2 regions of the Shewanella sp. WXL01 genome follow, and region 2 is predicted to be linked to the other one. Evidence: predicted binding sites of a transcription regulator. Region 2 holds the regulator's gene; the other holds the start of a gene.
The links. Region 2 encodes FliA, which starts transcription of late flagellar genes. Its sites were predicted from a motif close to CTAAAGNTNNNNNNNNNNNNGCCGATA; they were not measured.

Region 1 (16,353 bases), on a different contig from region 2:
CATGAATTAAAGCGGCCTTCAACTGATGCAAGGCTAGGGGATTGGCATCGCTCGATAAAGCCTTGTTATCAAGTGTTAACGATATCGCTACTTGCACATGTCTTGCTTTTTGTTAGCTTACAAATGCTAAATCAACATCAAGTCGATCAAAAAGTTGACTACTTCGTTGCCAACCAGCAACGTAATGATGATTTTATTAAGCTAACACGTGTTAGCTTAATGTCTGCAGCCGATCTTGCGCTGTTGAATAACAATAATAAAATTCGGCAACCATTAGATCCTGCACCTTTGCCCGCATCTGCTGAATCTGAAGCACCATCTTTTGAAGTACAACCCTCTACAAGATCAGGCTTGCCTAAAGCTAATCACCAGCAGAAACAAGGCGATAAAGTGAGAGATAAGTACGCGCGCTCAGATCTACAAACACAGCAACAAGAACAGCAACTGAAAGAGCTACATGCTCAGAACGCAGTACAGAAAAGCATCAACCATGAACAAAAGCCTTCAAAGTTACCTAAAGCTAGCCAAGTTTTGATGATGAATAAGAACCCTGCTTCCAATATGCCGAAGGCTAAGACGCTTTCACCTAAGTTGTTTGATTCGATTGCATCTACACACGCTAAGGCGGCGTATGGTGAGGTAATCGATAATGCTGCCCGATCGTTAAACACGCAAAGCCTAATGGATAAATGGGCTAACAACTCGCAAAAGTTAAACGCAATTACCCCTCAGCCAAACCAGGTGGTCGAGGCAGTGCTACCTGAGGCTCACGATGTAGATTATCACACCTATGATCATCAATTTGATCCCATGCGAGTGGTGCGCAAGGGAGATTACTGTTATCGAGAGGTAGATTTAGCGACTCAAATTAACCCTCACCAAAAGGGATTAGGTTTCGCTAAATTTTGTGGAGAAGATGAGCAAAAGAAACAGTTAGAACTGTCGTTAGAAAAGCGGATTTCGCTGATTAAAAACAAAAGCACCGCGAACTAAGGTTAGCGGTACTTGTTAGACTTTTTAGAGTGAGTGCAAATTCTAAATTGACGCCAAAATTAACCAGGTAAAAACTTAATCAGCTGCTTATGAGCTATCTGTTTCTTCGCTTAAACCTATTGGCCAAAGGTAGCCAAAATAGCCCAATTGCGATGCCTACAAATAATCCGACAAAGTGTGACTCTGTCGCTACTCTAGCCTCAATCAAGCTCGACATGCCTTGAAGCGAGCCAAAATACTGCTCGTACATGACTTTCATGATTACACCAATCAATAATAAATAGCCAGAGCGAAAACCTTTACGCACATCCATAATGGCACCAAAGGCAAACAAGCCGTGAAGAATGCCACTCAAACCGACAAAACCATTTAAATCGGGATAAAGGAAAAACAGCCCAACGCCTTCAAACAAACACAAGCTAAAAATCAATAACACTAACTTTTCAACGTGATGCTTGTAATGGATCTCGTGTAAAAACACGATGATCCACAAGCCTGCGAGATTCATCAGTAAGTGCCACAAATTGGTATGCAGAAAATTACCCGTGACTAAACGCCAAACCTGCCAAAATTCAATTTTGTCGCGGCGATAGGCCAGGGTGTTACTGACATCAAAGCCAAAATTTGCGATATCCATAGCGAATAGCACAATACATATCAAACTGGTCAATATAAGAACATGATATGGGCTAGCGCCTTTATCGCCTAACATAGTTTTTATTCCTTACATCCTTGATATTGTTAAGTATAGCTTAGAAATAACGTTAGCTAGTCGGTCTAAAGTTGACTCTTTTGCTTACTATTTAAACGCTCCATTACTTGTTCACGGTTATCTTTGTACTCTTCAATACCGCGCGTACGCAAGTGGCAAGCAGGGCAATCACCGCATCCATAGCCTTTAATACCGTTATAGCAGGTGAGAGTTTCGTGCTCGACCAATTCGAGTTGGCCATACTTATCTGCTAACGCCCAGGTTTCTGCTTTATCAAGCCACATTAACGGCGTGTCAATGGTTATTGGCTTGTCCATACCCAGTGCAAGGCTTGACTGCATTGATTGAATAAACTCATTGCGGCAATCAGGGTAGCCTGAAAAGTCGGTTTCACACACGCCAGTGATAATGACATCACAACCTAATTGGTAAGCGTAAATACCGGCCAAGGTTAAAAATAAAATATTACGCCCAGGTACGAACGTATTAGGCAGCCCGTTGTTCATCACTTCATTTGATACAGGAATGGCATCTCGTGTTAGCGCAGATGCGGCAAGTTCGTTTAGTAAGCCAACATCCATTACCTTGTGCGAGGCCAAATTTAGCTTGTTTGCGAGTTCTTTAGCGATCTCGATTTCTTGGCGGTGACGTTGACCATAATCAAATGTAATGCCATGTACTTGGTCATACTTAGCTAATGCTTGAATTAGACATGTCGTAGAGTCCTGGCCACCACTGAATACGACCAACGCTGAGTTAACTGATTTGCTCATGATTTACTTACCTAATTAAACTTGTTACCAAGTTTATATTAGTTTGATGCTGAATCCTAAGCAGACTATGCGATTGGGCTAAATTTTACCGATACACTGATTTAAATAGCCCGAAAACTTGCACCTAGTTACGCTTTACACTATAACTGCCCACCCAACAACGCGATTAAACAATTTGAGTAGTAGCATGACGCAATATCCAGTGAATGAAGTCTTTGAAACGATCCAAGGTGAGGGCATGTTTACCGGTGTGCCAGCACTGTTTGTTCGTCTACAAGGGTGTCCAGTGGGATGCGCATGGTGCGACACCAAACATACTTGGGAGCTTGAAGAAAACAACAAAGTCGAACCTGCTCAGGTAATTCAAGTTGATGGCGTAATCGGGCGTTGGAGTGAGCTATCAGCTCAAGACTTAATTGATGCGTTTATTGCAAAGGGCTTTACCGCAAAGCATGTAGTCATCACTGGTGGCGAGCCATGTATGTACGACTTAACTGATCTTACAACTGCACTTAATGCAGCAGGGTACCAAACTCAGATAGAAACGAGTGGTACGTTTGAAGTTAAGTGTCACATTGATACCTGGGTGACGGTATCACCGAAAGTGAACATGAAAGGTGGCATGGAAGTGCTTGAGCAAGCACTAATTAGAGCGAACGAAATTAAACACCCGGTTGCCACAGATAAACACATTGACGAGCTAGACCAATTATTAGCGCCAATCAATATTGAAGGCAAAACCATTTGCTTACAGCCGATTAGCCAAAAGCCGCGTGCAACTGAGCTTGCAATGGCAACGTGTATTGCACGAAATTGGCGCTTGTCAGTACAGACCCACAAGTATCTAAATATTGATTAGTTAGCTCGGAGTTAATTCTCGCTGTATTAACTCAGGTTTTCAACTTGTGCCTAATTGAACCAAGCAGCAATAAAAAAGCCATTCGTATGAATGGCTTTTTTAGTGTTGAAACAATGGTTTTATATCAAGTATTATAAAATAATGGCTTTGCAGCTTAGATATTATTGCCTAGGTACTACTGGCAGCTATCTTCAATCAAGCCTGATTCATCAAACTTATTCAATACTTGCTGGAAGTGCTTAAAGCAGCCGATATTGTCTGCTATCCAGCTGTCATTGTAATAGGTATCTAGGTAACGCTCGCCAGAATCACACAGCAGGGTAACGATAGAACCTGTTTCGCCTTTTTCTTGCATTTGGCTTGCTAGTGTCAACGCGCCATAAAGGTTTGTTCCTGTCGATGCGCCTGTTTTACGGCCTATTAGCTTTTCTAGCCATTGGATGGTGGCAATTGACGCCGCATCCGGGATTTTCATCATGGTATCTACGACGCCAGGAATAAATGATGGCTCAACCCGTGGGCGACCAATACCTTCAATTCTGCTGCCTTTGTCACCGGTAATCGTTACATCACCCGTTTGGTAATAGTCGTAAAAGACAGAATTTTCCGGGTCTACTACACATAGTTGGCTGTTTAGCTGTTGGTAGCGAATATAGCGTCCAATTGTTGCCGATGTGCCGCCTGTGCCAGGGCTCATTACCACCCATTTAGGAATAGGGTTTGGCTCACGTTTCATTTGGTTAAAAATCGAGTCGGCAATATTGTTGTTACCACGCCAGTCAGTTGCTCGTTCGGCATAAGTAAACTGATCCATATAGTGTCCATTTAGCTCTGCTGCTAGGCGCTCTGATTCGGCATAAATTTGGTCACCTGTATCAACAAAATGGCACTTGCCACCATAAAACTCAATTTGCTCAATCTTTTTCTTCGCGGTCGACTTTGGCATCACAGCAATAAACGGTAAACCTAATAGGCGAGAAAAGTAAGCTTCTGATACAGCAGTGCTGCCTGACGAAGATTCAATAATAGTGGTGCCTTGTTTAATTTTACCGTTACACAGGGCGTACAAAAAAAGTGAGCGTGCTAAACGATGTTTTAAGCTACCAGTTGGGTGGGTGCTTTCATCTTTAAGGTAGATATCAATACCCTTTAGTTGCGGCAAATCTAGCTTAATTAAATGAGTGTCGGCTGAGCGTTGATAATCAGCTTCAATTTTTGCAATAGCACTGTTGATCCAAGAGGTAGACATAATAAGCTCGGTTAGTTATTGATGCCTAGAGCATAAACAACACTGCGCAGCGAACCAAGCTTTGGTTTGCAATGAGTATTCAATTGACGGAATAAAGGGCGTAAATGTTAATTCACATCACCTAGGCTTAATGACTTAATCATAATTTATGATACAAGGTAACATTTATGTGGCGGGTAAATGTGGTTTAGCGGTTTCGCTTGGAATTAAGACAACCGTGTCAAGCGCAGCACAGAGCAGTTGAACTACTGGGATTTGCAAGTTACTAATGAAGTCAGAATGTTTATTGAGGGTAAAAAAGAAAAGTGGTGGAGGGAGAAGGATTCGAACCTTCGAAGGCTGAGCCGTCAGATTTACAGTCTGATCCCTTTGGCCACTCGGGAACCCCTCCACTGAACTAATAAGCAAGACACTTACTAGTGTTGTTTATAAACTATTAGCCACAATAGTTATTGTAAGTGATCATAGCACCGATAAATGGTGGAGGGAGAAGGATTCGAACCTTCGAAGGCTGAGCCGTCAGATTTACAGTCTGATCCCTTTGGCCACTCGGGAACCCCTCCACGAACGGTCTATTTATCACTTGCGCAAAATGGTGGAGGGAGAAGGATTCGAACCTTCGAAGGCTGAGCCGTCAGATTTACAGTCTGATCCCTTTGGCCACTCGGGAACCCCTCCTCAATTTGCGGACGCCATAGTAGTCACAATGGGTCAGCATGTAAAGTCAAAAAATCAAAAAAAACCTCAAGTATTGGCTCGTTTGGTCGATTATCTATCAATAGATGCAATAGATGATGTTTTTATATGCAAATTGAGTCAGCTTTAGTCAACGAATTACAATTAGGCACGCGCTTAAATCAAGATATTCACCAAAACCAACGTGGTGACTTTGGCTTGATATTAGCGATGCTGTCTGTTGACGCACGCGACATGGCTCAATTTGAACTAGAAAAACATCTGTCGCTCGATCAAAAGTTAGCCAAGGAACTGCAATTACCGCCAAAGCAACCTTTACTGCATGACCTTTCACAGCAATCTGATGTTGTCGATCATGCCCATGTGTTCCAGCAACAAGGGCAAAGCCAATTTAATCTATCGCAAGCACTATTACCTGAACCCCAAGTGATAAGAGGTGAAAACGATTTAGACATGCAGCTGTGCTTGTCCAATTGTAGCCACTTAACGCAACTTAAGCATAAAGGGCAGCAGAATAGTGCACTGGGGAATGGAGCAGAGGTTAATTTAGCTGCAATTAACTATGTCAGTGAGATTGAGCAGCAACGTACGATGGCTAAATGCATACAGGTAGCCGCATAGCAGCTTAGTATTAAGCTTGATTTGTGAAGCACTTAGCGATATCAAGTTCGATTCTTAGTTATGATTAACCTTTAGTTGATTAAAGAGGTTCATATGGTTAAGAAAATTATTGAGCAGCAAGGTAATGTAAATGATAGCTGCCCGGAGTGCGGTAGCTTTGTCGATATCGGTGCAGTCATCGACGAGCACGATTGTGTACTTACTATTAAAAGTAGTAGCGATAAAATTCAGGAGCTAGAGCAAATAGTAGAGAAAGCTAAACAGAGATTTAGCAATGTAGAGGTAAATTATACTCATACGGGTGATGGCGAGTCGGTAGATATCGTGTTTGATGTAGCCGCAGAGAAGATGATTTTTCAATTGGAGAATCAACTGTAACTAGCGAAGTTACATTTATTAACATGTACTTAGTGGTTACAAATTGCGCCTAGCGTTAGTGTTATGTTATCTTGGTGTCATAAAAAAGTATTACAAAACGCGCTATTTTACCGTTAATAATTTCTCCCTACGTGCAAACATTAGTCGTCGTCTCTAAGAAGTTTGTCAGAGACAGGATGTAAAGCATGTTGTTTTCGGGATACCAATGAATCGACAAGAACATCAGCACTTGTTGGAATTAATTGTAAATTCCAGTGCTAAACAGCAAGGTAACTTTGCTCTTACCGCTGAATTAGTCTGTCAGCAACTACGGGAGTATTGCCAGGTAACACAAGTCTTTGTGTGGCTGTTTGATCAACCCGTAGTTAATAGCTCCATTTTAGAGCAGCCAAAACGTAGTGAACAAAACTACTATCAACTTGTGGCACATGCCCATGGTGATAGCGATTTGTTCAATGACTACGCAAGTCATCGTAAACTCGCGCGTACTAACCAAGAGTATGTCGACGAATTACGCTTGCATCGTTACATCCAAACAGACGATGCGCAAAATCATCCGTTACTCACCCAGTTATCAAGCTATTATCAGGCAGCCAATATTGTCTCTGTGCTCGATGTTGCAATTCGTATTAATGGCCATATTGAAGGCATATTGTCGATCGAGCACATTGCAGCTAAGCAATGGCCAATCGATGATCTGCAATTTATTATTCAGTGTGCGGATCAATTAGCACTTACCCTTGCCACTCGATATTCCTATGATAAATCCGAGCGAATAAACCTGCTTCGTAGTGCAGTAGAGCACTCTGAGCATGTGGTGATGGTGGTGAGCTTAGAAAACGGTGTGATTGAGTATGTCAATCGAGCTCATGAAGAAATGAGCGGTTTGAAGCGCGAGCAGGTACTCAAAAGTACCGTGATGCAATTAGATGTGTTTCGCAACAACTTGCAGCTGCTAGATCTTATGCTCAACAAGCTCAAACATGGTCAGACTGTAAAAGGTGATACCCAATTGATTAGGCGTGATGGTAAGCCACAATCTGTGCATTATCACGTATCACCATTTAATACTGAATTAGGCAACTTGTATGCACTGGTGAATTGTTATGATAATTCTACAGAGCTTGAGCATAAAGCTGATCTTGAGCGACTTGCCTGGCAATGTGGTTTAACCGGGCTACACAATCGCGCCTACTTTAAAAACCAGTTAGCTAATGCCAACAATGGCTATTTGCTAGTCATTGACCTAATTGGCTTTAAGCGCTTTAACGATACCAATGGACATGAAGTGGGTGACAAGCTGCTCGTTGAAATCGCCCGCCGCTTAAAACACTTTGCCAGTGCCAATAACGCTATTGATGCCGCTCGTATCGGTAGTGATGAATTTGCGATTATCTTGCCTGTACAAGAAAGTCCGCAATATGCCGAGTTTCTGTTTACTAAACTCTATGATTCTTTATTGCTGCCTTCGGTTATTGCGAGACAAAAAATTGAGCCTAAAGCAGCTGTGGCTGTGGTGGATTTAACCATTGTCGTTGGCAGTCATGCTCCACTAAGTTGTGCTGATATTGCGCTGCAATACGCAAAACGTAAATCTACAAAACATATTCAGTACTTCAATCAGGAATTGTTGAGTCAATACGACAATAACATTGAAATCGAACGTGACTTAAAAGCAGCAATTCGTGGACGTCAGTTTGAGCTTTATTATCAGCCACTCAAAGACCTACAGCAGGGTGGTTACATCGGTGCTGAAGCGTTGATCCGTTGGAATCATCCGCGCAAAGGTGTGGTTTATCCAGGCTCATTTATCGATATCGCTGAGCAATCAGGCCAGATCAATGCCATTGGTGAGTGGGTACTCGAAGCCGCCTGTAAACAGCTAAATTTATGGCAACATACAAATGTCGATATTCGTATGCACGTGAATGTTGCTGCGCGCCAGTTTTTTAGTGACAACCTATACGAGCAAGTATGGACCTTGCTGACTCGTTATCGGATTAAACCTCACACGCTAATTTTAGAAATTACCGAAACTGAGCTAATGGGAGATGTGCGCTATGCAACCATGCTATGCCATCAGTTAACAGAGCTTGGTGTTGGACTCGCGATTGATGACTTTGGTACTGGTTACAGCTCGATGAAGTACCTCAAACAGTTCCCGATCACTAAGCTTAAAATCGATCGCTCATTCATTATGGACATCAACCATAACTACGAGAGCAGAGAGATTGTGAGTGCGATTATCGCTATGGCTAAGGCGTTAAATTTATCACTCACTGCAGAAGGGATTGAAACGCCAGAACAACAACAGTTCCTCGTTGATAATGGCTGTGATCATGCCCAGGGCTATTTATACAGTAAACCTGTACGTGAAAATGAATTTAGGCAGTTCTTAAGCCAGGTCAATGACAATGTCATAGCCCCTAGTGAGCCGTTAAGTAATATGGCTGTGATGGCGTCAATATAGTTTATCTAGACTGAATGCTGTGAAGTTACGCCGCTGATAGTTTGGTGCTTATAGCGGCGCTTTTTTAGTGGTGTTGATTTAGCCGAGATTTTGCCTCTGACTCTAAGTTAAAGCGTTAAGGCACAACACTTCTTGAATTTCTTGCCGCTATTGCAAATACACATGTCGTTGCGTTTAGGTAACTTTGCTTCAAATTGCTCGCCCCTAGTATACAGCCAGATACCATCACGCTTTATAAAGTCTGAGCACTCATAAATCGCATCAAAGCCGCAGTCAATTTGATACCAGGCTTTAAAAGTGACCTTGGCAGTATCTGCGCGCTCAATTGCTGATTCAACTTGCAAACCAACCCAGTTTGCTGGGTTTTCAGAAAGTTGCTCTTTTGTTAGCCCGCTAGCAAATTCGCTGGCATGGGTATCTATTAAATATTGATATTCAGCTTTGACAAAGGCGCAATAGCGCGAGCGCATAAGTTTTTCTGCGGTTTCAGCGACGCGTTGTTTTAAGTGTAATGGTTGGCAGCAATCTTGGTAATTGTGATTACTGCCACAAGGACATAAAGACATGATAAAGACTCAATACATTTGATAATAGGCTAGGGCAAACCGACTTTGAACGTCTATTTATAGTTGGTATTGATTAGTGTTGCTCATTGGCATTTGCCGCCTGATCTTCATCTTTGTATTGATCTTGGCGCGGTGTCGGTGTTTCGTCTTGTTTATAAGATTGTTGCTCAATAAACTGACGACCAAAATACAAGTTTGCCGCGGGTTTGGCATTGTAATACAAATCGGCTTGCGATCGCGTATTAGCATCAACCGCTAAATACCAATTGCCACTTTCATCAAGTTCGTAATTATTGATAAATTTGCCCGCAAATTCGCTAACTGGCTCACCAGACTCTTTTGCTGGATGGAAACGCACGATGTAATAGCCGACATCAATGGCACTTTGAGGACGTAGGCGTCGCTCGATGACTCTAAAATCCACTTCGAGCGTGGCTTTCTTGCGAGTGATTTTGTCGAAAAAGCTCTGGTATAGCTTCAAGATCTTCGACTTGCCTTGCACTATCTCATCGTTTCGGCTTTCAGAAATAAATACCGCATCATTGGCGTAGATGGAAGTGAGTGATTTGGTATCAAGTTGCTCGAACGCACTTTGAAACTCACTGAGCTTTGTGTTCAGCTGTGAATTGATGTCTTGCTGCACGTCTGCAATTTCTTTTGCAATAGCTAAGTGACTGAAACTCGAAAACATCAAAGTGACGATGACAATAAGTTGGAACGGTTGAATGATAGCCATTCAGATTAAACTCTCTTATATTTTGTTTGCGAAGCCGATAATTATTAGGGTACATATTATGTTGATAACTTAAGTACGACTGGCCATGCGTTGGCAAGACCGTTGTATTAAGTTAGCAACCTAGAGGGTTAACATTTAGTTGTTAACAGGCTATCGCTTGATGGGTAAAACTATAAAGTAAAAGTGCTGCCCACCATAGCTCAGAATGTTTACAAAGTGTGTAGGAGCCATTATGTCAGATGATAATCAACTTTTTTTTGAAGCAATGGCCGATGTTAAACCATTAAAGAACACTGCTACTGCTGATAACGTGATTGAGCAGCAACAGTTCAAACAAACTGAAGCACAAATAGCCAAAAAGCTTGCAGCCGATGAAGACGAGTTGCTGACGTTAATGACAATTGATCCCGCGATGATCACACCTGTTAAAAGTGATGATGTAATTGAATATAAGATTGATGGCGTGCAAGCTGAAGTATTCAAACAGTTAAAGCAGGGCGCTTATGATTGTAAAACCATAGTTGAGCTGCAAGGGCTCAGCCTTAGCCATGCAAGGCAAGCTCTGCTCAATCAAATTTATCAGGCAGAATACCTTGGAGAGCGCAATTTATTGGTAATCCATGGTAAGGGTCGTAACAACAAACCGTTTCCTGCACTATTGAAATCAGCGGTAGCTCAATGGCTTAGCTGTTTACCTCAAGTTCAGGCTTATCATAGTGCTACGTCCCAACTTGGTGGCAGTGGAGCTTTGTTTGTAATGCTAACGAAATCTAAGCAAAAACGAATTGATAACAGTGAACTGAACCGCAAAGGGCACGGCTTTAGGTAATTTCCTACCGCTTCTATAACTCAGGCCCCTGGAAAAGTTAATCTAAGCAGGGGGCACTTCGGTCCCATTAGTTTGTGTTGAGTTTCTATGTTTAGTTTTAACGTATTAACTGGTCGTTATTTTAGCTGTTGATAAGTTAATTCGCTATAAACTCAAATTAAAATGTAACTTTGCTTGATACGATACATACGTATGTTTAAAAGAGACTCCGTGTTCTATGCACAGGTACAAATGACTACAAAACCTTAGCACTCGACAGCGGGACTTACTAACTTGCCTAGTGACATATCCTTACCTATCTCGATTCCTTAGTAAATTACCCTGATATCGCTGTATTGTTGTGTCATTTTTCAATTGACATCTGTTCGCTCAAACATTAATTTAAACGGGTGTTTTAAATATAACTTGGATTTTAGGATGGCAAGCCGGACAGATACAAAGACAAGGATTCTAGATGCTGCTGAAAGACTTTTCGCTGAGCGGGGGTTTTCAGAAACATCTTTGCGCCTCATTACAAGTAAAGCTGAAGTTAACTTAGCTTCAGTTAATTATCATTTTGGCTCTAAAAAAGAGCTGATACGCGCAGTGTTAGCCAGATACTTAGATGTATTTATGCCTAATGCAGCAAATGAAATTGCTAAGTTGCAAAAGCAACCTGAGCAAGCATCATTGGATGAGATTTTCTCGACGCTTATTGACCCACTGCTTGAGCTTAACAAAGTTAGGCATGGCGGCACGATTATCTTCTTGCAGCTACTAGGACGCGGCTATATTGAAAGCCAAGGCCATCTACGTTGGTTTATCACCACCCATTATGGTGCGCATTTAGCGTCATTTGTTGAAGCTGTTAAACAAAGTGCGCCACACATTCCACCTGTAGAGATGTTTTGGCGACTACACTTTACCCTTGGCACGATTGTATTCACTATGGCATCGGCCGATGCGTTAAACGACATAGCTGCTGCCGATTATGATGAACACAATGATACTGAAGCTATTTTGCGTAAAGTAATCCCGTACATGGCAGCTGGCGTTGCAGTGCCTGTACCGACTAAGTAAAGAAGGCCCAATATGAGTATTGTTATATTAATTATTATTGCAGTTGCCATACTCTTTGGTGTGCGTGATCTGCGGATTAAATTTATCACTCGTCCGGTGTTTAGCTTTTTTAAGAAAGTCCTACCACCACTTTCTAGTACTGAAAAAGAAGCGATGGAAGCGGGTGATGTATGGTGGGAAGGCGAGCTATTTCGCGGTAAGCCTGACTGGAACAAATTGCATGATTACGGTAAACCAGGGCTGACTCCTGAGGAGCAAGCCTTTCTTGATAATCAAGTACAAACCGCGCTGGCGATGATTGATGATTTTGACATTGTGCATAATCGCAAAGATCTACCGCCAGAGCTATGGGATTACTTTAAGAAAGAAGGCTTCTTTGCACTTATCATCCCTAAAAAGTACGGTGGCCGCGAATTCTCAGCTTATGCAAACTCGACCATTGTATCTAAGATAGCAACTCGTAGTATCAGCGCTGCAGTTACAGTCATGGTGCCTAATTCATTGGGTCCAGGTGAGCTATTAACGCACTATGGTACGCAAGAGCAAAAAGATCATTGGTTACCAAGTCTCGCTGTGGGTAAAGACATTCCATGTTTCGCGCTCACAGGTCCAGAAGCGGGCAGCGATGCAGGTGCAATTCCTGACGTTGGCGTGGTTTGCCGTCAAGAGTTTAATGGTGAAGAAACACTCGGTATTAGCCTGACCTGGAATAAGCGTTATATCACTCTAGCTCCAGTCGCTACAGTGCTGGGTTTAGCATTTCAAATGCGTGACCCAGACGGGTTACTTGGTGACAACAAGAATATAGGTATTACCTGTGCGTTAATCCCAACCGATCATGATGGCGTTGAAATCGGTCGTCGTCATAACCCATTAAATATGGCGTTTATGAACGGCACTACTTCAGGTAAAGATGTGTTTATTCCACTTGATTGGATCATTGGTGGTCCTCAATACGCTGGTCGTGGTTGGAGAATGCTGGTTGAATGTCTTTCTGCAGGTCGCGGTATTTCACTGCCGGCACTAGCAACTGCATCTGGTCATGTGAGCACTAAGACAACAACGGCTTACAGCTATGTACGTCAACAATTTGGAATGCCAATTGGTTACTTCGAAGGTGTGCAAGAAGCTATGGCGCGTATTATTGCAAATACCTACCAGCTTGAAGCAGCTCGTCGTTTAACAACACTTGGTATTGACTTGAAAGTGAAGCCATCGGTTGTAACCGCCATTGCTAAGTACCACATGACTGAACTTGGTCGTGATGTGATGGAAGATGCAATGGATATCCAATCAGGTAAGGGTATCCAGCTTGGACCTAAAAACTATCTCGGTCACGCGTTTATGGCTAACCCAATTTCCATTACGGTGGAAGGCGCGAATATCTTAACCCGCTCGTTAATGATTTTCGGTCAAGGGGCAACCCGTTGTCATCCGTACGTGCTTGCAGAAATGGAAGCGGCCGGTATGGAAGATAGCGCAGCAGGTTTAGATAGATTTGATAACCTGTTAATGGGTCACATTGGTTATGCTACTCGTAACGCATTGTCGTCATTTGGTAATGCGCTAACAGGTAGTGTGTTCTCGAGCACGCCAGTTAGCGGCGAAACTAAGGTCTACTATCGTCACATGAACCGTATCTCTGCGGCTTTGGCAACGATGACCGATATTTCAATGTTGATTATGGGCGGTGATCTCAAGCGTAAAGAGATGATCTCTGCTCGTATGGGCGATGTGTTAAGCCAGCTATATTTAGCGTCGGCGACATTAAAACATTATGAAGATAATGGTCGTCAACATGACGATTTGCCAATCGTCCACTTTGTCATGGCGCAGCGTTTGCACTTTGCTGCAAAAGCTTTAGAAGAGGCGGTACGTAACTTCCCGAACAAGTTCGTATCAATCTTACTTAAATTAATCGTATTCCCACTAGGTAACCACTTTACATTACCTGCTGACAAAGATGCGGTTAACTTATGTGTCAATATGATGAAGCCAAGTCCTGCTCGCGATCGCATTACGTTCTTATGTGGTGAATTTGAAGGTGATACTAGTGGTATCGCTGAAGTTGAAGCTGCCTTTATTGCCAAGTATCAAGCTAAAGAACTGTACAAAAAGCTGAAAGCTGCGCAGAAGGCGAAGAAACTGCCTGCTAAGTTGCCAATGCCAGATTTACTTAATAAAGCCTTAGCTGAAGGTGTGATCACTGAGCAAGAGCATCAGCAACTATTAGATGCAGACAAGCTACGCTTAGCGGCAATTAATGTTGATGATTTCGATAAGCTATAAGTTAACTGGTATTGTTTAGCCACTAGTCATTAACTACTAGCAATTGAATATTGGCTAAGAGCAACAAAAAACGCGGCAATTGCCGCGTTTTTTTATTTGGTTCGGTATGAACTTATCTACCGCATTCGTTTAATTAACAGTACTAGGTACTTGATAACCGCAAGGTAAGCGTTTGGCCTGGGTGGATGTATTTCTTGTTTTCTAAGCTATTCCACTTGATAAGGTTTTTTACCGATACCTTATACTTGCTAGCGATCCTGTCTAACGAATCACCTGACTTAACTTTGTACTCAACTGTGCGCATACCACTTGGTGAACCAGGATAGACTTGTAGTCGCTGACCGATTGATAGTGTGTGATCTGCAGATAAGTTATTCCACTGGGTTAACTGCGCCACTTTCACATCAAAACGTCTGGCGATTTTCCACAGTGAATCACCAGAGCGAACTTTATATGTTACTTTGCGTTTGGTTTCAGTTTGCTCAAGCGTGCGTTTGTCAGTAAGCGCAATATGATTCACATCAAGCGCATCGCCATTGGCTGCTACAGGGATTAATAGATGTTTGCCAGCGATAATATTGTTGTTGGTTAACCCATTGTTACTACGAATGATGCTAGGTGTAATATTAAACTGCCTTGCAATAACACTTAAGCTATCACCTGGTTGAATTTGATATCTCAGCCAGTTGATGCGACTTGCTGGATCAAGCTCGTTAAGTTGTTTACTGAACTGCTCTACCTTGTGGCTAGGTAGCATTAGCTGATGCGGACCTTGTGGCGGCGTTGCCCAGCTGCGAAGTCCTGAATTAAGTTGCTTAATTTCATTAACGCTAACGCCAGCCATGCTAGCCGCAAGGTTCAAATCTAACTGACTACCAATGTCAACGACTTTAATACTTGGCTCATTGATAATTGGATGTAACGCAAGGTTATGCTTGTCAGCATGTTTAATCACATCGGCAAGTGCCAGTAATTGTGGCACATAACGAGAGGTTTCACGCGGTAATCTTAACGACCAAAAATCAACTGGTTTGCCTTTAGACTTGTTACGCTTAATGGCATTGAATACACGACCTTCACCTGTGTTATATGCAGCGATTGCATACAACCAGTTGTTGCCCATTTTGGCGTAAAGGTATTCGAGTAAATCAAGCGCAGCATCGGTTGATGCAATCACGTCGCGGCGGCCGTCATACCACCAGTTAGTTTGAACCCCAAAGGTTTTTGCCGTAGGTGCGGTCAGTTGCCAAAGGCCAGAGGCGTGCATACCTGAGTACGCATGTGGATCAAATGCACTTTCGATAATTGGCAGTAGGGCGATCTCAAGTGGCAATCCACGGCGTTCAACTTCCTCAACAATGTAATACATGTAAGGTGCTGCGCGTTTCGACACAATCGCTAAGTGCTTTGGATTTTTAAGATACCAGTCGCGATATTGATTCACTAATTTTTCGTCTGGCACAGGCATAGATAAAGACTGGCCAATGCGCTGCCAAACATCTGTTATTTGCGCGATTTCTTGTTCGACTTCTTCTGCAGCAGTGGGGTGTTTTTCGCTCTGGGTTATCTTGGTTGTATCAGCTGGCGGGTTTTCAACTGGTGTTGGTGCGGTCAAGGTTTGACAGCCGCCCATAATAAACAGGCTGCTAACAACCAATGTCGATTTAAAATTCATTAACTGGTAAATCCGTGGTTTCAGGGTAATGCAATATTGGTAACTGCTGAGCACTACGATTTTTTAATTATCTATTGGCGCGGCATTGTAGATTAAATTAGCGCCAATGTCTTTGTGATCGCTTCTAAGGTTAAAACTCATCTTTTAGTTTGCGAATTGAGGTAAATGCCTGCAATGGATCATTAACTGTAAGTGAGTATTCTTTTTGTAGATGTTGCCAAATTGTCTCGCAATGTGCACGTAAAAAAGGGTTAATGCTTTTTTCTAGTCCAATATTGGTTGGAATGGTGGCGAGTTGATTGTCCCTTCGCGTGACAGCCTGCTTCGCATACGCCATTAAGTCATCATTGTTTGGCTCTATCGCTTTAGCAAACGCTAGGTTGGCCAAGGTGTATTCGTGGGCACAATATACCTTGGTGCTGTCATCAAGCTTTGCAAGTTCGCTGAG
Region 2 (16,353 bases):
GGGGGCGAAGGGCCGAATATTGAGCCAGGCCTTGCAGAGCGTATGCAGCAGTCACTATTAGATGCGGCGCAGAAGCAAGAAATGGTCGGCCAACCAGCCATATTATTGACATCGGGTATGCTGAGGTCAACGCTGTCAAGATTTGTTAAGTACACTATTCCAAGCCTACGGGTGATCTCTTATCAAGAGATACCAGATGAGAAACAAATTCGAATTGTTTCAGCCGTTGGGCAGCAGTCAGTTGGACAATAGTGGTCAGCTTTAGATTTGAGGTGTTTCAGTGAAGATTAAACGATTTTTTGCCAAAGACATGCGCGGCGCGCTGGCACAAGTCAAAGAGACCTTAGGCTCTGATGCCGTGATCATGTCCAATAAAAAAGTGACTGGTGGCATCGAAATTGTCGCTGCTGTGGATTACGACGAACCAAAAGCCAATGCAGCCGTTAACGCACCGGCTCCTGGCTTTATGGATGTGTCAGATGACCGAGTGTCATTGCAGTCAAGCAATGCCAGTATTAAAACTCAGGCAAAAGTTAGCCCGCCGCCTGTCGCGGATTCTTTACAAGCACTGCTTGAGAAGCAACAAAGTCGCATTAATGATCAGCTAGCGCAGCGTAAGGAAGAACCTGAGTTACCTGAGTGGGCAAGACAATTAGAAGCAAGTAAACAGCCAAAAGCTCAACGTAGCGAACCTCAAGCAGCGCAGTTTACACCAGAGCCTAGAGCGGCTAAATCGTCATCTGCTGAAATTGAATCACTAAGAGAAGAGATGGCATCGCTTCGTAGCTTGCTAACTCATCAAGTTTCTGAATTGATGACAGATCAGAAAAAGCGCACCGACCCTGTTGGCGCTATGTTAGAGAGCAAGCTCATTGCTGCAGAATTTTCTGCACCAGTTGCTGCAAACCTAGCAGCACTCAGCCAAAATTATACGCCAGCAGATTTAGTGCGTGCTTTGCCACAGAGTTTAGCCAACCTGTTAGATAATCAAGGCGATGATATTGTTAAGCGTGGTGGCGTTGTGGCATTTGTTGGTCCAACAGGTGTGGGAAAAACCACTTCGCTGGCGAAAATTGCAGCAAGATTTGTCGCACATCATGGTCCAGATCAAGTTGCGATGATCACAACAGACCATTATCGCATTGGAGCCTATGAGCAGCTGGCAACTTATGGCAAAATAATGGGGTGCCCTGTTAAGCAAGCTCATGATTTAGCAGAGCTTGAACAAATTTTATACCAATTTAGAAGTCGTAAATTGGTATTGATAGACACTGCGGGTATGGGACAGCGAGATATGCGCCTATATCAGCAATTAGATAACTTAACGGCTAATAGCCGAATTCCAATTCGTAGTTATCTTGTTATGTCAGCTACAGGCCAGCGCAGAGTGTTACAAGATGCAGTAAATCATTTTAAACGCATCCCTCTAGCCGGTGCTATATTAACCAAGTTAGACGAATCAATATCAATTGCTGGCGCACTGAGCGTATTGATTCAAAATGAGTTACCATTAAGTTATGTGACTGATGGTCAACGTGTTCCTGAAGACATGAAGGTCGCGGATACGTTAGCCTTAGCCAAGCAAGCGCTAAGTGCGTTGAACGAATCAGAGCAACAACCGTCACCACAAACGGCCAACCATAATGAGATGGCCTATGCATTTGAGTAAAGATATGACCCGGGATCAAGCAAGCGGTTTACGTATGATGAATCAACCAAATAACGAAAAAGTGAAAGTTATCGCGGTTTCAGGTGGTAAAGGGGGCGTAGGTAAAACCAGCGTTTCAATCAACACCGCAGTTGCTCTCGCTGAAAAAGGCAAACGAGTATTAGTACTTGATGCTGACTTAGGGTTAGCAAACGTGGATGTCATGCTTGGCCTTCGCGCTGAGAAAAACTTATCTCACGTTCTATCTGGCGAATCAGAGCTAGACGATATTATTGTTCGAGGTCCTAAAGGCATTGGTATTGTGCCAGCAACTTCTGGTACCCAAGCTATGGTTGAGCTTACTCAAGCTCAGCATGCAGGCCTTATTCGCGCCTTTAGTGAAATGCGCACTCAGTTCGACGTACTGATTGTTGATACCGCCGCAGGTATTTCAGATATGGTGCTGAGTTTTTCACGTGCGTCACAAGATGTATTGATTGTCGTGTGTGACGAGCCAACCTCGATTACCGATGCTTATGCCTTGATAAAGATCTTGAGTCGCGAGCATGGTGTGTTCCATTTCAAAATTGTTGCAAATATGGTGCGTTCTTTGCGAGAAGGTATGGAATTATTTGCTAAACTCAGTAAAGTGACAGACAGGTTCTTAGATGTCGCGCTAGAGCTGGTGGCAACGGTGCCGTTTGACGATAATTTGCGCAAATCTGTCCGTAAGCAGAAGTTAGTAATTGAAGCCTTTCCAAAATCGCCAGCGGCTATCGCTTATCATGGCTTAGCTAACAAGATTATGACGTGGCCAATCCCGCAACAACCTGGCGGGCATCTAGAATTTTTTGTTGAACGCTTAGTCCATCGTCCTACTCAGCAAGAGGAACGAGCGAGTGAATAAAGCTGCAGCATATACCCAATTCGATAACAAAACGTCTATCGTTGAACAGTATGCTCCGCTAGTAAAACGTATCGCTCACCATATGTTGGCTAGGCTTCCTGCCTCTGTGCAATTGGATGACTTGTTGCAGGCAGGAATGATGGGGCTGCTTGAAGCTTCATCAAAATTTGATGGCAGTAAAGGTGCCAAGTTTGAAACCTTTGCTGGGATCCGCATCCGAGGGGCAATGATTGATGAGATCCGCCGTGGTGATTGGGTTCCCCGTTCCGTTCACAGAAATAGTCGTCGTATCACTCAAGTGATCGATGAGTTAGAGCAAACACTTGGGCGCGATGCTCGTGACACAGAAATTGCTGAAAAACTTGAGATGTCGCTAGATGAATACCATCATATCTTAAACGACGTTTCTGTGGGGAAAATCATAGGCATAGAAGACTTGGGCGTGTCGCAAGATGTCATCGTCCCGGAAGACGAAAACCCGGACGAAGCGTTTGAGTCGCTTGCTGAAGTACAGTTTCAATCTGCGTTAGTTGAAGCTATTAAAACTTTGCCTGAGCGTGATGCTTTAGTCTTATCCCTGTATTATGACGAAGCATTAAACTTAAAAGAAATTGGTGCCATTCTTGAGGTTAGTGAGTCTAGAGTTAGTCAGATTTTAAGTCAGGCTATGTTAAGACTAAAAGGTAAGCTCAAGCATTGGACACAAGAATAATTAATAAATAGAGCACATAAGTGTAAGCTCACCGGAGGAAACCTTGGACAAGAATATGAAGATTCTTATTGTTGACGACTTTTCAACAATGAGACGTATCATCAAGAACTTGTTGCGAGACTTGGGGTTCAACAATACCCAAGAAGCAGATGACGGGTCTACGGCCCTACCTATGTTACAAAAAGGCGAATTTGACTTTGTTGTAACTGACTGGAACATGCCTGGTATGCAAGGCATCGACTTATTGAAAGCCATTCGCGCTGACGATTCTCTTAAACATTTACCTGTACTTATGGTAACGGCCGAAGCCAAGCGTGAGCAGATTATTGCTGCAGCGCAAGCTGGTGTAAACGGCTACGTGGTTAAGCCATTTACCGCAGCCACGCTCAAAGAAAAGCTAGATAAAATCTTTGAACGCTTAGCATAAAGTAGGGATACGCCATGCAGGTAGAAAACGCGGGATTGATTACACTTGAGCAAGCCCAGTTGCTGGTTGAGCTGCTTAGTGCTGATCAGCAAGAGCAAGCTGATAACCTCATTCGTGAAATCGCTGCCCCTCTTCAAAGGGAGCTATTTGAAGAGGTCGGTAAGTTAACTCGTCAGTTACATAGTGCCCTTGAAGACTTCCAACTTGATAGTCGCCTCTCTGAATTAGCTAACACAGAAATCCCAGATGCCAAAGAAAGGCTTAACTACGTCATCGATATGACGGAACAAGCTGCAAATAAAACCATGGATGCGGTTGAAGAATGTTTACCTTTGGCCGATACCATAATTACAAACATTCAAAGTGTGACCCCTATGTGGGATAAATTGATGCGCCGCGACATAGAACTGAGCGAGTTCAAAGTGTTATGTCACGACGTTCAGAAGTTTATGTCTCACAGTGCTCATGACTCGAATCGTTTACGTGAATTGCTCAATCAAATATTGATGGCGCAAGACTTCCAAGATTTAACCGGACAAATGATCCGTCGGGTGATAGACCTTGTCAGAGAAGTGGAAAACAACCTAGTTACCATGCTGACAGTGTTTGGTGACCACCCAATGCAAGCACAAGAAACAGCAAATAATAATATTGAGGCCGAAGGCCCTATAATGGATGCAGAAACACGCGAAGATGTTGTTACAGGTCAAGATGAAGTCGATGATCTGTTATCTAGCCTGGGTTTCTAATTAGGAGTCAACTTAATGTCCTTTGATGTCGATGAAGAGATACTGCAGGACTTTTTAATTGAAGCGGGTGAAATCCTTGAGCTTCTACAAGAGCAATTAGTTGCGCTTGAAAATAATCCTGACGATAGTGATTTATTAAACGCCATTTTCCGTGGGTTCCACACGGTTAAAGGTGGTGCAGGCTTTTTGAGTCTTACACCTATGGTTGATGTCTGTCATGAGGCAGAAAATACCTTCGACCTGTTAAGAACCGGTAAACGCCACGTCAACTCTGAGTTGATGGACATTATTTTGCAAGCTGTTGATTCGATTAACAGCATGTTTGAACAAACTCAGCAAGGTATCGAGCAAGATCCAGCAGAACCAGAACTATTAGAAAAGCTTAAACTGCTGAGCTCTGGCGAGCCGCTGCCTTCTGAAATGGGAGGTGATGTAGAGTCTACTGTCGTAGAACCCGAGCCCATCCCAGAGCCTGAGCCAGAACCTGCCCCTGAACCTACTCCGGAGCCTCAGGCTAATGAAGGGGAAGGTGGCATTGATGAAATTGATGAATCCGAGTTTGAAGCTTTACTCGATGCTCTGCATGGTGAAGGCGGTAGTCCATCAAATACGAAAGAGCAGCCGGTGGCTGAACCTGCAAGTTCGTCAGCGGTCGCTGATGATGAAATCACAGATGATGAATTTGAAGCTTTATTAGATGAGTTACATGGTTCAGGTAGCTTCAAGACCAGTGATGCTAAGCCTGCTGAGGTCGAGCAACCACCTATGGTGGATGCTGACGATATTACCGACGATGAATTTGAAGCGCTGTTAGACGAGCTACACGGTAAAGGCGGTGCACCAAAAGCCGTCGATGCTGAGCCTAAGTCTGAACCAGCAAAAGCCGCTCCTGCGCCTAGTACGCCAGCAGCTAAAGCACCTGAGCCTAAAGCAGCTCCACAATCAACACCTGCGCCAAAAGCAGCACCAACTCCTGCAGCAAAAGCACCAGCAAAAGCTGCGCCTAAACCTGAGCCCGCCAAAGATAAAGCGGCCAAAGGTCAAGCGCCAACGATACCTCAAGGTGAAACCACAGTTCGTGTAGATACTTCTCGTCTAGACCAGATTATGAACATGGTTGGAGAGCTGGTATTAGTGCGTAACCGATTAGTAAGTCTAGGCATTACTCGTGAAGATGAAGAAATGAGTAAGGCGCTAGCTAACCTTGATTTGGTGACAGCAGATCTTCAAGGCGCGGTAATGAAAACCCGCATGCAGCCAATTAAGAAAGTATTTGGCCGTTTCCCAAGGGTTGTTCGCGATTTAGCGCGCTCGCTCGATAAAGAAATTGATTTAGTCATGGTGGGTGAGGACACTGACCTTGATAAAAACTTAGTTGAAGCGCTAGCCGATCCGCTCGTTCATTTAGTTCGCAACTCAGTGGATCACGGCATTGAAATGCCGCTCACACGTGAGGCAAATGGTAAGCCAAGAACCGGTACCATTACCTTGTCTGCAAGTCAGGAAGGTGACCATATTCTTCTAAAGATTGAAGATGACGGCGCCGGTATGGACGCGCAAAAGCTCAAAGAGATTGCGATTAGCCGCGGCGTGTTAGATGAAGATGCCGCAGCGCGCATGACGGACAATGAAGCATATAACTTAATCTTTGCTCCAGGCTTCTCAACTAAAGTAGAAATTTCAGACATCTCAGGCCGTGGTGTAGGTATGGATGTGGTGAAAACCCGCATCACCCAGCTAAATGGTACTGTTCACATTGATTCAGTGCAGGGTAAAGGTACGGTACTTGAAATTAAAGTGCCGTTAACGCTAGCAATTATGCCAACCCTGATGGTTGATGTTGCTAAGCAAGTATTTGCCCTGCCGTTATCTAGCGTGAATGAGATTTTCCACCTAGATCTAACCAAGACCAATATTGTCGACGGTCAGCTAACCGTGATTGTTCGCGATAAAGCCGTGCCTTTATTCTATCTTGAACATTGGTTACGCCGTGACCAAAGCTCGTTCAAACATGGCGACAAACAGCACGGTCATGTGGTGATTGTACAACTGGGTACCATGCAAATCGGTTTCGTTGTCGATGCCCTTATTGGTCAAGAAGAGGTGGTAATTAAGCCTCTTGGCAGCATGTTACAAGGTACGCCAGGTATGGCGGGGGCAACCATTACCTCTGATGGTGGTATCGCGTTAATCCTTGACGTGCCAGGGCTATTAAAGCATTACGCTAAAAACAAATAACTTGAATGAGGGTAGTGCGGGACGCCGGAGCTACCCAGCTTGAGTTTGATAATAAAAGTTCCATTAGTAAAGGGATTAAATGGCCATACAAGTTTTAGTGGTAGACGACTCCAGTTTTTTCAGACGCAGGGTTAGTGAGATTGTTAATCAATCTCCTGATCTTGAAGTTGTAGGTGTCGCAGTTAATGGTCAAGAAGCAGTCACCATGGCTGCGAAACTTAAACCGCAAGTGATCACCATGGATATCGAAATGCCAGTGCTTGATGGCATCAGCGCGGTTCGAAAAATCATGGCTGAAACCCCGACACCTATTTTAATGTTCTCATCGCTTACCCATGATGGCGCTCAAGCTACGCTGGATGCGCTTGAGGCGGGTGCTTTGGATTTTCTACCTAAGCGTTTTGAAGATATTGCGACCAACAAAGCTGATGCCATTTCACTATTGCAACAACGCATCAAAGCGCTCGGCCGTCGCCGAGTATTTCGCACCCCAAGTAGAGCGACGCCAACACGAGAAATTTCTAGGGAAACACCGGATCGCACCCGCCAATCTCAACCACTGAGAAGTATAGGCAGTCGTCCAAGAGTTGAATCTCCAGCTTCGACACCTGCTCAATCCATTCGTGCGAGCGGTAAGCAATACAAGGCTTTATTGATCGGTACCTCAACAGGGGGCCCGGTTGCGCTGCAAAAAATCTTAACTCAGTTTCCTGTAAACTATCCGCATCCGATTTTTCTAATCCAGCATATGCCCGCCGCATTCACCCCCGCATTTGCCACACGTTTAAATAGCCTTTGCAAAATCGAGGTTAAAGAGGCTGTATCTGGCGATCTCGTCAGGCCCGGGTGTGCGTACCTTGCGCCAGGTGGCATGCAGCTGTTAATTGAAAAGACAGGTGTGAGCAGCAGATTAAAAGTCGTCGCAGGTAAGGCTGATATGAACTACAAGCCTTGTGTTGATATTACTTTTGCTTCTGCTTCAAAGGTTTATGACGGCGATATTCTGGCCGTCGTATTGACGGGAATGGGGGCTGATGGCCGCGAAGGCGCACGCTTGCTTAAAGCGAAAGGGGCAACCATTTGGGCTCAGGATGAAGCAAGCTGTGTGGTTTATGGTATGCCCCAGGCAGTGGCTTCAGCTGGCTTGTCTAGTCAATCTATTGCGCTTGATGATATGGCAAGTGCTATTTTGAAAGAGTCAGGGCGTGGCTAAGGCAAAGTCCTACAACCCTTTGCTGCTGTTGATAAGTTCACTGCTTATCATCGCCTTGCTTGTTGTATTGATGCTGTATGTAAACGCGGCGAAATTAAATAAGGCACAGCAGCTTGAAATCGAAGAGCTAAAAGCCAGTCAGATTTTGCTGATGGTGCCAGATGAGCAAGCACAGGAAATAGCCACTTGGATGGCGAACCATCCAGAGCAGACGAAAGCGTTTATCGAAATGGCAAAAAGTTCGCCAGAGCAAAAAGCAACCGTAGGCAGTGCAACACCGCCAAGTACGCAACAACAGACAACTGAGCCTGAGCAAGGTGCTACAACTGAAAAGCAAAGCAATGATGCTAGTAATGCTAATCGACATTCAGCTCAGCAGGTTGTGGTTTCAGAAAATGAAGATGGCGTTAAGGTGATTAGTTTGCCCAATGGCGGCATTCGCGTGACAACACGTGAACTAGACGATACCAATAGATAGTTGCAAGTCTTACCTAAAGCGCTAATACAGCAAGAGAGGCAAGTTTGAAAGTATGGACCATAGCGAATCAAAAAGGTGGTGTTGGTAAAACCACTACAGTCGCGAGCCTTGCCGGTGCGCTGGTTAAGCGTGGTCAAAGAGTACTGATGATTGATACCGATCCCCATGCTTCGCTTGGCTATTATCTTGGCATCGATTCAGAAGAAGTGCCTGGCTCGTTATACGATGTATTTGTTAATCACCAAAATCTTACCAGCGAATTCGTGCTTCAGCATGTATTGCCAACCCAAGTAGAAGGATTAGATATTATCCCTGCGACTATGGCGCTTGCGACTCTAGATCGCGCGCTAGGGCATCAAGAAGGCATGGGGTTAGTGCTACGCAACTTATTGACGTTAGTTGAAGATAAATATGATGTCGCTATTATTGATTGCCCACCAGTACTCGGTGTGCTGATGGTCAATGCCTTGGCTGCCAGTCAGCACATCGTGATTCCAGTTCAGACTGAGTTTTTAGCGATTAAAGGTCTAGATCGCATGATCAAGACCATGGAGCTCATGGGGCGCTCTAAGAAAACGCAATACAGCTACTCCATTTTGCCAACCATGTTTGATAAGCGAACTAAAGCGTCGCCAGTTGCCTTATCGTACTTACAGGATAAGTATGCCAAAACCTTATGGGATGACGTTATTCCCGTTGACACCAAGTTTCGTGATGCGAGTTTGGCGCACCTGCCAGCTTCTCATTACTCACCGCGCAGTCGTGGCGTGAAAGCTTATAACCGCTTGTTAGATTTTTTACTGTCTCAGGAGTTTGCACATGTCAAAATCGGTTGATGAAACTGTTTTTGATTATTTTAGCTTGTTACTGCAAGAGCCTGAGCCAAAAACTCAAGCTGAAGAAGTGTCTGAATCGGCGGTAGAACTTGTAGCTGAGGTTGCCAATCCTTCTCTGGATCAATCTACCTTGCAGTCACGCAGGCATGAGACTAAACAGCCAGCTACAAACGCTGCAACTGATAAAGTGGCCTCATCAAAGCCACAACATACAGATAAGGCTGAAGATGCTAAACAGCAACAAAAAGTTGCTGAGCAAAATCAAACTGCACCTAAAAGGCCGTTGCAAAAGCAAGCGAGCACAGAGCAGCATACTCAAGCTAAGGCAAGTAGTAAGGCCGCAGCCTTAACGTCTCGGCCATTTGAAGAGCCAAGTGTGGATAAGCAAGCGTTAGAGCGCTTGTTGTCTGTCGTTTCCGAGCCAATTAAACAGCCAAAGCCTCAAGTTGCAGCGCCAGCACCGACAGCAACACCAGAACCTGAGTTAACGGATTTTCAGCAGCAAATTAAACAAAGTGCTGAAAAAGTTCGTCAGGCGATTAGCAGCAGTGAGGTTAAGGTTAAAACTGCAGCAGTTGAGCCTAAAGTTGAGCAGAAAACGGCAAGTGTTGATAAAGAAATCAACTCTTTAGTCGATAATAAACAACAGCAAACAACTGCAACTCAAGCAAAAGCCGCTATTATTAACAAAGATAGCGTTGAGCAAGTAACACCAGAGCTTGATACTAAGGCAAAAGTACAAACAGGTGGGCAACCACCGCAAGTTACCTATAACTTGCAAGATGCGTTAGATGATGAGTTTCAGGTTCTGTTTTTTAACGTTGCGGGCTTAACGTTAGCTGTGCCCTTGGTGAGTTTAGGCGGAATTGTTAAGGTTGAGCGCATTAACAATATTATTGGACGACCTAAGTGGTTTATGGGTGTGCAGCCACATCGTGATGGTCAAATCAATGTTGTTGATTCAGGAGCGTGGGTCATGCCCGAAAAATACACTCCTGAGCTAGCTGAATCCATTGATTATCAGTATATTGTGATGCTAGAAGACAGTGATTGGGGTTTAACCTGTGAGTCGCTGGTTAATGCAGTAAAAATTAATAAATCTCACGTCAATTGGCGGGAGAAACCCGGTAAGCGCCCATGGCTTGCCGGAGTTGTAAAAGAGCAAATGTGTGGAATATTACATGTAAAAGCATTAATCGAAATGCTTGAAGCAGGTTTAGGTAGTCAGGATCCGATTGACTGAGGTTAACTATGAGTGATTCAAGAAGTGTAGCAGCAGTAGCTGCAGGTAATGATGATGCAGTACTGCAGTGGGTAACGTTTAAGCTTGATAACGAAACCTATGGTATCAATGTGATGCAAGTACAAGAGGTACTGCGATATACCGAGATTGCTCCAGTTCCTGGTGCGCCTCACTACGTGCTAGGTATTATTAACCTGCGTGGTAATGTGGTGACGGTAATTGATACTCGTTCACGCTTTGGTCTGCATTCAGCAGATGTTGATGATTCAACTCGTATTGTCATTATTGAAGCTGAAAAGCAAGTAATTGGTATTTTGGTTGATAGTGTTGCAGAGGTTGTATATTTACGTCGCTCTGAAATTGACAATGCACCAAACGTAGGTACAGAAGAAAGCGCTAAGTTTATTCAAGGCGTGAGTAATCGTGACGACGAGCTGCTAATTTTAGTTGATTTAGACAAGCTGCTATCAGACGAAGAATGGGCAGAACTGACGCAACTTTAATTGTGTTATCATCCATTTATGCTGGCGCTAGGTGCGTCAGTAATAGCGAAAAGTGAACTGGGAACATAGATGGGTGACGAGTTAATTACAGGCGCACTGGTATTAGTGATCGTTTGTTTTGTGCTGATGATATTGATGTACAAGCAAATGCAAAAACTAAAATCAAAAGTCGATGCGGTAACTGTGCTGCTAAAAGAGTCCGATAGACAGCGAGAAGCGGTAAAACGCGAACTACAAGAGCTTCGTAGTGGCACTATCGGTATGGGTAGACGGGTTGTAGAGATAGAGAACAATCTCACTAAACAATCTGAAAAACTTGAAGAAGCCAGTCAACAAGACCCGCAAGCTAAGCTATATTCCAGAGCATTAAAAATGGTAGAGCTTGGTGCTGGTGTTGAGGAGTTAGTTACAGAATGTGAGCTGCCAAAAGCTGAAGCTGAGCTTTTGATCAGATTGCATCGCAAGTGATTTAGCCACGGCTTCAAGTACCTTAGGTAACCCGAGTTAACCATTAATCTAAAGGGCCTCATTTGAGGCCTTGTTTGTTTTTACAGTCCAAGATTTTCAAGTTAACTTTAGAGCTAGTCACAGTTACTACAAGCGCCGCAACAACAAGCGCTGTTAAATCAATCTCGGCTACAGCGTTAAAGCTAGCATCACAATACCTGTTAAGATTATCCATGCCGAGAAAAACAGCTTAAGCCGCGCGACTGAGAAGAGCAGGGCGATACGCTTAGCTATCATGCCGCCAATAACTGCGCCAGGCCCAGCAAACAGTAGTGCCTGAAAATGCACGTCGCTATCAGCGCCAAAGTTAATCGGCGCAGTTGTCCATACCGTTAGCACACTCACCACAACGCCTGTGGCAATAGCAAGTTTTGCGCAAAAGCCTCTAAGCATGAGGTATATAACTAAAATCTCACCCACGCCCACCGACAGCCAAGATGTAATAATACCGCCAACAAAACCTATGCAAGTTAAAGCAATAAAGTCCCAGTTTGATATTTGATATGTCGCCGCTATTTGTTTATTGCGACTCGCTTTTCGCGAGTGGGCAATAATGATTATTCCAAGCAGTATCGAGAATAAGCTAAAACTTGTATGGATAGACAGCGGCGCAGCAAGACTCATTGAGAAACTTGTCCAAAGCCCAGCTATTGAGCATAAGCTGGCCAACACCGTAAACCTTAAAAATGCTCCCCAGGTTGGATCATGACGGTGATGATTTAGGTAATGAAAAATCCAGGTAAGTGAGCCAGCTGTCATCCCAAAGCATTGAATGGCAAATGAAGTGGCAATCATCTGCTCAGTAGTAAAATTGAGCGCAGAAAACACTGGCACAAAGATCACGCCACCACCCGCTCCAGTAGAGTTGGCAAAGATGGCGCCAACTACGCCTAATACGCTAAAAAGTCCATATTCTATAAAGGTTTGCGTAATAGGTGGATAATGGCTTGCCCAATAGCTCCATAGCACAGTACTTACTGTGATTAAAGCGATTAGCCACCAACGATGGCGCTTGATTGTGTGAGCTAACTGACTCATTTAAGCCTCTTTTAATTATTATTCTTGCTAGCTTAATTAGGATTTTTATTAATAAAGTCACTAGGGCCTGTTGCTCTTTCAAGATTATTTTTGCAGCTGCTTGTTGGAAATTTATACAAGACAACGACTTTGATGTGTGGTTGTTCCACATGATAAGTCGTTAACGCAGTAGAAATGACAACAAGCGCTGCCTGAAAGGTTCGTTTAAAAGCACCTACGCCCTTAGCAAAGAGCTTAGTTTGTTGCGAGCCCTGTTGTTAAAATCAATAGGTTTAGGTGACTAGACGTCATCGCTCGCGTCGCGATTAAAGTGCTTTTAATTCGAACAAATTCTAATCAGCAAAGAACAACAGGCCCTAATATAAACACCCAAAGCGCGTGGTTAAACTGAAAATGTTTATTTTTTGTCAATTAATTGTAGATTTTAGGGGCGATATTAAGTACCTTAACAAATGACAGCGTTGTCATTATCTTTGTGTTTGAGGTTGTACATCATTAGTTATCCTGTTTGTCGATGAGTCTGGCTTGTTGCTCAAGGTCTAAATCAGTGATTGTGTTTAGGCTTTTTCACAGCATATAGCGACATAAGCGGTGAACACTGGAATAAAGGGTATAGGTTGTTCCTTTACGATAATTTGTAATGCTAAAACCTACGGCGCAGAGTGTTGATTCCAACTGCTATGCTTGGGCAGTTATCTGCCATGACAAACTGTAGCAACCTTTGATTAAGATAGGTCACTTAACTTAGGTTAAGCTGGGCGTAAGCTCAGCTATTTATACTTTTATTCTCTCCCCAGAAGCGAGTATAAGCTGGGTGCAATTGCCCCAGCTTTTTTTTAACTAAAATTTACTAAGAGGATGATATGAGAGTTCTTTTTGCGCTATCAGGTATAGCAATCGCCCTAGGATTAACAGCCTGTGCTGAGGCGCCAAAACCATTATCAACAACTCCTACTCAGTCATCTTCATTGTCTAATAACAACATACCTTGGACACAAGATTCCCTTAACGCACTCGCTAGCGATTTAAAAGTGACTTACCGGGTGGTCACCAATGTGCCAGAAGAAGCTTGTGTAAAAGGCAGTGATATTGAGCGCTGCTTTATCGCTGAGATTGATTTTACCGCTAGCAAGGATATAACAAGCGCAAATTGGCATATTTACTACAGCCAAATGCGACCTGTGTTAGAAGTTATGTCTCCAGAGTTTGAAGTTAAGCGTATAAAAGGGGATTTACACCAAATTGCCCCCACTAAGGCGTTTACAGGTTTTAAAGCTGGGCAAACTAAAACCTTAACACTCAGAGGTGAGCTATGGCAGTTATCTGAAACTGATGCCATGCCTAATTACTATATTGTCGCCAGTGATGACGACAATCTTATGCCTGCGGTGATTGAAAGCACCAAGCTAGTCACCGACGCGGAATCTAAGCTAGAACTTAGGCCTTATGTTGAGCCATTTACTGATGCGAAAAGACAATACCGCCGCTCGGCAACCGATAACTTGGTTTGGCAAACACCCAGCACAATTTTTGAATCTAACGCTGCAACTTCAGTTGATGTGAGCGCCACGTACGGCTCTATTTTGCCCACACCAGCTGCGCAGCAAATCCACCAAGGCGAGCGAGTGGATTTAAGGCGCGGTCTTGCGCTGACACCTGCAAGTTTTAGTCAAAGTCATATCGCTCAAAGTGATGTACAGCCGGCGCTACATCGACTTAGCCAGCTTGGCATCGCGTTTACTGACTCAGACCAAGCTGACGATACCAATGGCTCAGTCCCCTTGGTATTTAAATCATTAAGCGATACACAATGGCCTACTGAGCATGTAGCTGGCGCCTATCAGCTTGATATTTCAACTGAGCAAATTTTGATTACTGCAGCCGACCCTAGTGGTTTTTCCTATGCGTTAGCATCGCTGCAATCGGCGCTTGATGTAAAGCGTTTAGATATCGCACAAATGACGGTTTCTGATGTGCCGCGCTATGGATTTCGCGGCATGCACGTTGATGTGTCGCGCAATTTTCACTCCAAAGCGACGCTAAAGAAGTTAATGGAGCAAATGGCGAGCTATAAGCTTAATAAGCTGCATTTACATATGGGGGATGATGAAGGCTGGCGTTTACAAATAGACGGGCTACCTGAGTTAACAGATATTGGCGCTAAGCGTTGTCATGACTTAAGTGAGTCAAAGTGCCTGCTGCCACAATTAGGTAGCGGCCCGTTTAGCGAGGCTAGCGTCAATGGTTACTACAGCCGTGAAGATTATATCGATATCTTGCAGTTTGCCGCAGCAAGACATATCGAAGTCATTCCGTCGATGGACATGCCTGGCCACTCTCGCGCCGCAATTAAGTCGATGCAGGCAAGGTATAACTTCTACATGGCAAAAGGCCAAGAAGCACTGGCGAATGAATACTTACTTTATGATGTTAACGACACTACAGTGTATTCATCGGTGCAGTATTACGACGACAACACCTTAAATGTGTGTATGCCATCCACCTATAACTTTGTTAGTAAGGTCGTAGATGAAATAGCCTTGATGCACAAACAAGCGGGAGTGCCGCTGAAAACTTATCATATAGGTGCTGATGAAACGGCTGGCGCCTGGGTAGAGTCGCCAATTTGTCAGCGATTGATTGCAAATACTGAGTCACTCAATAGCGCAGAACAACTGGGGCCATATTTTATTGAGCGCGTTGCAGCTATGTTGGTAGAGAAGGGCATTCAACCTGCTGGCTGGAGTGATGGCATGGGGCATACCAATCCAGACAATATGCCAAAGTCGAGCCAAACCAATATCTGGGACGTTATCTCCCATGGTGGTTATAAAAATGCCCATAAGCAGGCAAATAATGGCTGGCTAACCATCTTGAGTAACCCAGAAGTATTGTACTTCGACTTCCCTTATCAGGCCGACCCTAAAGAGCATGGTTACTACTGGGCGACTCGTGCGCTTGATAGTAAAAAGCTATTTAGTTATATGACAGGTAACTTACCAGCAAATGCTGAACAGTGGCGTGATATTGAAAATAACCCATTTGCAGCTGATGACACTCTCATGGTCGATGAGTCTGGCAAAGTGACGTCGAAGCCACTTGCAAAGCAAGCACAGTTTGGCGGTATTCAAGGGCAGATTTGGAGTGAGACGATTCGCAGTCAGGAGCAGTTTGAGTACATGATATTCCCAAGACTGCTAATGCTGGCGGAGCGCGGCTGGCATAAGCCGCAGTGGGAAGTACCGTATCAATACCAAGGCGCAAAGTATGATCAAAATACCAATTACTTTGATAGCACCAAACGAGCGCAGCAGGCTGCTCAGTGGCAGCAAATAGCCAATCATGTTGGTCATAAAGCCATGGCTCAATTTGATAAGTTTGCTATTAACTATCGCTTGCCAATTCCTGGGGCAAATTATCAAGGTGGTAAGCTTGAAATGAACATCGCGTTTCCTGGCTTAACTATGCAGTACCTTGATGCAAATGGCGATTGGCAGACATATCTTGAGCCAGTTAATGTTGACAAGGTGCAAGCGGTGCGCAGCGTGTCGCCAGACGGTAAGCGTGTAGGGCGTGCAGTTGAGCTCACGCAGTAACTTCAACTAAAAGATTAAATGGCGCAGCGATAGCTTAGCGCCATTTTTTATGCACCAACTGTTTCTCATGCAAGTCTTTCTGTTTTTATATTCAGATTGAGAAAGTTAACCAACTGTTATATATGAGCTTTATTTCATCGCAGCGTTAGTTAGCGCACGTTAGCAAAATAAAAAGTTTGAGATAGTTCAAAAAATAAAATGACAACGCTGTCATTTTGGGTGTAACATACCATTAACGTTACGACGGCAGCGATGTTT

Region 1: G3R49_RS18715 (VC2046/SO_2500 family protein) is a predicted target of FliA. The motif match lies at 5,330-5,356, and genes of this name have one in related genera.

The regions. Positions count from the first base shown of each region.
Region 1 is NZ_JAAIKQ010000013.1:26,969-43,321, forward strand. It holds gene G3R49_RS18675 (hypothetical protein) at 1-993, shown strand, start outside; gene rrtA (rhombosortase) at 1,088-1,705, opposite strand; gene queC (7-cyano-7-deazaguanine synthase QueC) at 1,771-2,481, opposite strand; gene queE (7-carboxy-7-deazaguanine synthase QueE) at 2,666-3,337, shown strand; gene G3R49_RS18695 (PLP-dependent cysteine synthase family protein) at 3,513-4,586, opposite strand; tRNA gene G3R49_RS18700 (tRNA-Tyr) at 4,893-4,977, opposite strand; tRNA gene G3R49_RS18705 (tRNA-Tyr) at 5,065-5,149, opposite strand; tRNA gene G3R49_RS18710 (tRNA-Tyr) at 5,180-5,264, opposite strand; gene G3R49_RS18715 (VC2046/SO_2500 family protein) at 5,391-5,903, shown strand; gene G3R49_RS18720 (DUF406 family protein) at 5,997-6,281, shown strand; gene G3R49_RS18725 (bifunctional diguanylate cyclase/phosphodiesterase) at 6,487-8,751, shown strand; gene G3R49_RS18730 (YchJ family protein) at 8,859-9,317, opposite strand; gene G3R49_RS18735 (DUF4440 domain-containing protein) at 9,391-10,053, opposite strand; gene smrA (DNA endonuclease SmrA) at 10,286-10,882, shown strand; gene G3R49_RS18745 (TetR/AcrR family transcriptional regulator) at 11,300-11,941, shown strand; gene G3R49_RS18750 (acyl-CoA dehydrogenase) at 11,954-14,230, shown strand; gene G3R49_RS18755 (LysM peptidoglycan-binding domain-containing protein) at 14,373-15,905, opposite strand; gene gloB (hydroxyacylglutathione hydrolase) at 16,036-16,353, opposite strand, start outside.
Region 2 is NZ_JAAIKQ010000002.1:220,054-236,406, forward strand. It holds gene flhA (flagellar biosynthesis protein FlhA) at 1-252, shown strand, start outside; gene flhF (flagellar biosynthesis protein FlhF) at 281-1,669, shown strand; gene G3R49_RS06165 (MinD/ParA family protein) at 1,674-2,555, shown strand; gene G3R49_RS06170 (RNA polymerase sigma factor FliA) at 2,548-3,267, shown strand; gene cheY (chemotaxis response regulator CheY) at 3,311-3,694, shown strand; gene G3R49_RS06180 (protein phosphatase CheZ) at 3,709-4,443, shown strand; gene G3R49_RS06185 (chemotaxis protein CheA) at 4,459-6,681, shown strand; gene G3R49_RS06190 (chemotaxis response regulator protein-glutamate methylesterase) at 6,761-7,894, shown strand; gene G3R49_RS06195 (membrane anchored protein in chemotaxis locus) at 7,887-8,372, shown strand; gene G3R49_RS06200 (ParA family protein) at 8,417-9,208, shown strand; gene G3R49_RS06205 (chemotaxis protein CheW) at 9,192-10,451, shown strand; gene G3R49_RS06210 (chemotaxis protein CheW) at 10,460-10,954, shown strand; gene G3R49_RS06215 (DUF2802 domain-containing protein) at 11,024-11,422, shown strand; gene G3R49_RS06220 (sulfite exporter TauE/SafE family protein) at 11,591-12,499, opposite strand; gene G3R49_RS06225 (family 20 glycosylhydrolase) at 13,363-16,095, shown strand.